3 regions of the Paenibacillus sp. 7523-1 genome follow, and region 3 is predicted to be linked to each of the others. Evidence: predicted binding sites of a transcription regulator. Region 3 holds the regulator's gene; each other region holds the start of a gene.
The links. Region 3 encodes Rex, which represses fermentation and respiration genes when NADH is low (regulators of the CRP and FNR family bind a similar motif). Its sites were predicted from a motif close to TTGTGAAATATTTCACAA; they were not measured.
Positions count from the first base shown of each region.

Region 1: nadA (quinolinate synthase NadA) is a predicted target of Rex. The motif match lies at 1,110-1,127, and genes of this name have one in related genera.
Region 2: nirB (nitrite reductase large subunit NirB) is a predicted target of Rex. The motif match lies at 1,135-1,152, and genes of this name have one in related genera.

Region 1 is NZ_NPBR01000032.1:18,348-20,627, forward strand. Features, by position in the region: gene nadB (L-aspartate oxidase) at 1-65, opposite strand, end outside; gene nadA (quinolinate synthase NadA) at 101-1,039, opposite strand; gene ftsH (ATP-dependent zinc metalloprotease FtsH) at 1,333-2,280, opposite strand, start outside.
Region 2 is NZ_NPBR01000010.1:215,373-217,652, forward strand. Features, by position in the region: gene CHH60_RS13080 (metal-dependent hydrolase) at 221-928, opposite strand; gene nirB (nitrite reductase large subunit NirB) at 1,241-2,280, shown strand, end outside.
Region 3 is NZ_NPBR01000028.1:106,614-108,893, reverse strand. Features, by position in the region: gene dinG (ATP-dependent DNA helicase DinG) at 1-747, shown strand, start outside; gene CHH60_RS26310 (redox-sensing transcriptional repressor Rex) at 936-1,589, shown strand; gene CHH60_RS26305 (amidohydrolase) at 1,576-2,280, shown strand, end outside.

The DNA of each region.
Region 1 (2,280 bases), on a different contig from region 3:
AGTACATCCGTCTCCACAATGGGCAGCTGGGACAGATCAAAATCCACTATATATTGCGGTATCATCCTATTCACCTGTCTCGGAGCAAGAGTAGCGCATGCTACTTCACCAGTAACATGCGCTCTAGCGATTCTCTGGCTTTGTCGGCAACGGCCGGTGGTACATAAATTTCCGGCTTCATCGTTTCCAGGCATTTAACCAGTTTCTTCAGGTTGTTGACCTTCATGTTTGGACACACCAAGAACTTGGTGGCAAAATGAAACTGTTTATCCGGGCTATCCAGTCGCAGCTGGTACCCTGTACCATCTTCCGTACCCACGATAAATTCCTTGGCAGAAGAATTTTTACAGTATTCGAGAATTGCTGTCGTGCTGCCTACAAAGTCTCCCATCTCCACGACTTCCGGACGACATTCCGGGTGTACGACAAACTCGGCATTTGGATATTTGGCTCTCATCTCGACGACGTCTTTTACAGTCAGCATATCGTGAGTGTTGCAATACCCTTCCCAGATAATCATTTTTTTGTCTGTGTGCTGCTGAACATAATGTCCGAGGTTTTTATCCGGCACCCAGATAATCTCATCAGAATCAACAGATTGAATAACCCGGACTGCATTGGCCGATGTACAACAGATGTCGGTCTCCGCCTTGATCTCAGCCGAGGAATTGATATATGTCACTACTTTTGCATTAGGATGCTGCGCTTTCAGTTTACGCAGGCCCTCAACATTGACCATGTCTGCCATGGGGCATCCAGCACGTTCATCCGGAATGATAACCGTCTTGTTCGGGGCCAAAATCTTAGCGCTTTCACCCATAAAATGAACCCCGCAGAATACAATGACATCCGCATCCGTTTGTGCAGCTTTCTGTGCCAATAGGAATGAATCCCCACGGAAATCGGCTACTTCCTGCACTTCGTCACGTTGGTAATAATGAGCAAGAATAATAGCATTACGTTCCTTCTTCAACTCCATCAGCCGCGCTCGCAGCTCCCGGTTCATCTCAGCCTTGCGCTCTAAAGCCAGAGCTTCCACCTGTGATCCTCTCCTTTGACGGACGGCGCCATGCGCCGTTTCCTGTGACTATCTGCGTCGATATTTTCGCTTGAGAAACGAATCACAAGCGGTTTAACACCTAATGTACACAACGTTCACGACTCTGTCAATAAATGAAAAGGGCACAGAACAACACCCTAATCAACTGTTTCCTGCGTAGTTCGCGCTCTAGCTCGCAGTTATCATTATCTCTGCAATTTGAACAAAACGCACAAAAAAAGAGAGCCTCTCGGCTCTCTTTGATCTGTTCTCAGAATAGGTTCTGTTAGACATTAAGACGTTGGCTTCGTACCACCATCATCTGGATCATTACTGTTGCCTTTATCCAGATTCGGAGCATCGTTAGGGATATCTCCGGCAGGTGGTTCAGGTGTTTCGTCTTTGCCTTGAATGCGAACACGCACATCACCGATGTTATCGACGATTGGTTCTCCGCCTTCACTTGGCGTACCTTCGTTATCATTATCGCTCTCCGGTTTTGGAGTCAAGGAACCTGTCTCGATCAATTGTTTGATCTGATCCATCTCCAGTGTCTCCACTTCAAGCAATGTTTGAGCGATCAAGTGCATTTCTTTGGAATGTTTTACGAGCAAGTCCTTACATTTCTCGTAACATTCATTGATAAAGCGCTGCATTTCCTGATCGATCTCATAAGCGATGGAATCCGAGTAATTCTGTTCATGGCCGATATCCCGTCCAAGGAATACCTGTCCTTGTGAACTTCCGAATTGCATAGGTCCCAATTTTTCACTCATACCGTACTCCATTACCATGCTGCGAACAATACCTGTCGCTTGCTGGAAGTCACTGTATGCACCAGTACCAATTTCACCAATGAACAATTCTTCTGCCACACGACCCCCAAGGAGTCCTGTAACTTTGTCCAAGAGCTCTTGCTTGGTAACCAGCATACGGTCTTCTTTTGGCAACATGATTACATATCCACCCGCACGTCCGCGCGGAATGATGGTCACTTTATGTACCATATCGGCATGTTCCAGGAAGTATCCTACAATGGTATGGCCTGCTTCGTGATAAGCAACGATTCGTTTCTCACGATCACTGATGACACGGCTTTTCTTCTCCGTACCTACGATGACACGGTCAATCGCCTCGTCAACTTCTTTCATGGAAATGTCTCTCCGGTTACGGCGTGCCGCAAGCAATGCCGCTTCATTCAGGAGATTCTCGAGATCTGCACCAGAGAAGCCTGTTGTACG
Region 2 (2,280 bases), on a different contig from region 3:
GGATATTGATGAGCTTACCGATTCCCCATCCTCTTCCTGAACCTTGCTCCCAGTTGGTTTAGCCCCTTGAACTATACACATGGTAAGGTTTAACACAGGATTCGGAGGGCCAACAAAAAAACGCCAGTCCATATATTCCGGACTGGCGTTTTTGAACTTCATGTTGCTGTTCAGCACGTTTGCATGATCTGATTCAAACCACGATGCCTATTGCTCTGAGTTACAGAAATAACGGCGAAAATGCGATCCATGCCAAAATAAGCGTTAGCACAATACATACATTCTCGACCACGGCTCCATGTTTGGTCCCCGTGCTCATCAAATTCGCCCGGATCCTCCACTTGAGTGGCGGAAGCGGACGAATCCCGCGATTCGTCAACGAATCTGCAAGCAGATGCATGGCATAGGCTACTCCTCCGGCAACCCAAATCTCAGGTCCCTGCTCATGCGTTGTGCTGTACAGTAGTCCTCCCCAAACTGCAGTTCCATAGACCGTATGGGTTAAACCTCTGTGGGTCAGCGTAGTACATAACATGAGCAGACTCCCTGCAATCAGATTCCATGGTGCGAGAGCGTGACCGTAGAATACTAAGCCCAGTCCGATGGCGAACATCAACACTTTGCGGAGCGAACGCGATGGCAGGAAAGATACCAGCCCGACCAAGATGGCCAGCAGCAGATTCCAAGGCTTCGCCTGCACATAAAAATACACAAATACGGCTGTAGGCAGCAAAATGGTTTGCAGCAGCCTGATCAAACTATTGGGCAGCGCCTTGGATACCAATAAGGAATTCGGCTCATCAATGTCCGGCAGCAGCGAGCCAATGAGCGCAACCGTAACAGCCGGTGCCGTGACTTGCACACCCATCAGCTGCAGTACTGAAAGTGAAACGCCTGTTCCAATAATCAGGTGGGATCTTCCCATCATGATGCGAAAACTTCCTTTCGAAGAAATAGGGAACATCATATCCCATTCTCGATGTTACAACGAAACTAAAAAGAGAACAATAGTTCGTATTTCTTATTTTAATGCAGAGTCTCGACCTCATTACCTCTATTCTCTTCATGCTCATATAAAAAACAGTTTCCATGACCGGGCTCACACTTTTTAATTTGTGCTACTTATCTCTTTCTTAGTGAAATAAATCACATTAAGTGTTAACAATTCACGGTATGATTCAAATATAAACCACTAAAAATGTTGATATTGTCCAGTGTTAAACCAAGGAGGCTTACACACATGAACGGAAACAGAGAAAAACTTGTCGTGATCGGTAACGGTATGGCCGGCATTAGTACAGTTGAACAAATTTTGAAATTAACTTCACGTTATGACATTACGGTCTTCGGCACGGAGCCCTATCCCAACTATAACCGAATCATGCTGTCCTATGTTCTGGAGGGCAGCAAAACCATTGATGATATTGTGCTGAATGATCTGCACTGGTATGAAGACAATGGCATTACGCTTCATACCGGGACAACCGTGTCCCGTATCGATGCAGATACCCGGGAAGTCGTAACAAACGAAGGCACACGGGTGCCCTACGACAAAGTCATTATCGCTACAGGTTCCAGCTCCTTTATCCTGCCCGTTCCGGGCCATGATAAAGAAGGCGTTGTTGGATTTCGGGATATTGCCGATTGCAATATGATGCTGGAAGCAGCAAAGCAATATAAAAAAGCGGCTGTTATCGGGGGAGGACTTCTCGGGCTGGAAGCAGCCAAAGGTCTGGTACAGCTCGGCATGGACGTCACCGTTGTTCATCTCATGCAAGACCTGATGGAACGCCAGCTCGATCCTCAAGCTTCAGCCATGCTAAAAGCGGAACTGGAGCGTCAAGGTATTCGTTTCAAAATGGGTGCACAGACGGCTGAATTGGTCGGCGGGGAACGCGTGGAAGGTCTTCGATTTGCCGATGATACCGTGCTGAATGCAGACTTTGTCGTAATGGCTGTGGGCATTAAACCGAACACGATTGTAGCCCGTGAAAGCGGCATGGAAGTTAACCGGGGTATCGTCGTGGATGACTACATGCAGACCTCACTCGAAGGCGTATATTCCGTCGGGGAATGTACTGAACACCGGGGAGTATGCTACGGCCTCGTTGCCCCATTATTCGAACAAGGCATGATTCTCGCCAAGCATATCTGCGGCGTGGAGACTGCTCCGTATGAAGGCTCTGTCGTATCTACCAAATTAAAAATTTCAGGTGTGGATGTCTTCTCCACTGGTGAATTTCTCGATAGTCCTGACCATACGGTGATCAGCCATAAAGA
Region 3 (2,280 bases):
TTGCAGGAGGCAGCCGATAATAACCGTTTGCTGACGTCCATGCTGCCGTCGCCATTCCGGTATAGGGACCAAGCTTTGCTGGTCATCCCTCGTGATTTCCCAAGTGTAAAAGGCAGCGTGGGGGATGCTCACTTTGTCGACATGCTCGTAAGATCTCTGGCCGAAACGGCTATTGCGACAAGGGGCCGTATGATGGTGCTCTTTACTTCATACCGAATGCTGCGCCAGGTCTATGACCCATTAAAAGAAGCACTGTCGGGTAACGATATTTCGCTGCTGGGTCAAGGCGTTGATAGTGGCAGTCGTTCCAAGTTAACCCGCAGGTTCCAGGATGCAAAAGCAACCGTTCTGCTGGGCACCAGCAGTTTCTGGGAAGGGGTGGATATCCCTGGCGAGGCGCTAACCTGTCTGGCCATTGTGAGATTGCCCTTCCAGCCGCCGAACCATCCGCTTGTCGAGGCGAAGAGTGAACTGCTGCAGGAGCAGAAAAAGAATCCGTTTATGAAGCTGTCTGTTCCACAGGCTGTCATCCGTTTCAAGCAGGGATTCGGCAGACTTGTTCGTACAGCCAAGGATCGGGGCATTGTCATCGTTTACGATACGCGGGTGATTGAGTCTTATTACGGAAAGTATTTCCTATATTCATTACCCGGTCCCAAAATGGAACATATGCTGACTGAACAGATGGTTCCACGGATTAGCGAGTGGTTGGAAACACCAGCACAGGATGAAACTACGGCGAATTAAGTATGACGTCGTTGCGTAATAAGGGCTTCTCGCTGTAAACTTTATTAGAGTGTGATTCATTCTTGAAGCACTTTTAACTTTATATTTCATAAGGCATCTTGCATAATTTCATTCGGAGACGAAAACGGTTATGCGGGATGCTACATTTTTATTTATCTATCGTGGCCTTGGTAAGGGGGAGCAATGTAATGAAATCAGATAAAATTTCGGAAGCTGTGGTACGCAGATTGCCTGTTTACTTACGTTATTTGAGTGAACTGCATCAACGTGAGGTAGGCACGGTGTCATCACAGGAACTGGGACTACGACTGGATCTTAATCCTGCCCAGATTCGCAAAGACCTTGCATACTTTGGGGACTTCGGTCGCAAAGGCATTGGATATGACGTATCGTATCTAATCGAAAAAATCCGTCATATCTTGAAAATTGATCAGCAAATCAATGTTGCTCTGGTCGGGGCGGGTAACTTGGGACATGCATTATCCAATTACAATGCCTATCTGAAAGACAACATGAAAATTGTTGCTGTTTTCGATGCATACGGCCCTAAGATCGGCAGTCAGATTAACAGCTTGAAGGTACAGCCCATGAATGAACTAACGGATTCGGTCAAAAAAGATAATATTCGTATTGGCATCATTACCGTTCCGGATACCGAAGCTCAGAACGTAGCCGATCAGCTCGTGGAATCCGGCATTGAAGCGATTCTGAACTTTGCACCAACCATCTTGAAAACACCACCGCACGTCCGTATTCATCATGCTGATTTTACAACGGATCTGCTTAGCCTGGCTTATTATCTGGAGAACGGAAAGGACGACGAGGAAGATGACGACAAATAGATGGGTAATTCATAACGGCAAATTTGCTGTAAATAGTGGTACGGAATGGACTGTAGTTCAAGGATATATGGTCGTTGAAGACGACAAGATTGTGCATATTGGTGAGACACTGCAAGATGGAGATGAGAACCTGCCGAAGGTTGATGGCAAAGGACTGGTCTTTTTGCCGGGTCTGATCAATACGCATGGTCACGCAGCCATGTCGCTTCTGAGAGGTCACGGGGACGATCTGGCCCTGCAAGTATGGCTTCAGGAGAAAATGTGGCCTATGGAGGCTAAAATGACGTCTGAGGACGTGTATTGGGGTACCTCCCTTTCTGTATTAGAAATGCTGAAAGGCGGAACAACGGCATTCCTGGATATGTATGATCATATGGATCAGGTGGCAAAAGTGGTTGAACAATCCGGTATTCGTGCCGCATTGGCACGTGGTGTCATTGGTCTCTGTTCTGAAGAAGAGCAAATGCGCAAACTGCAGGAATCGGCTGCGTTTGCACGCGAGTGGAACGGACAGGCTGGTGGTCGAATTACGACGATCATCTCACCGCATGCGCCGTATACTTGCCCTCCGGATTACATAGAGAAGCTGGTACAGGTTGCACATGATTTGGATCTGCCGCTGCACACCCATATGTCGGAAACCCTTCGCGAAGTCGAACAGAATGTAACGGATTATGGTCTGCGTCCAGTA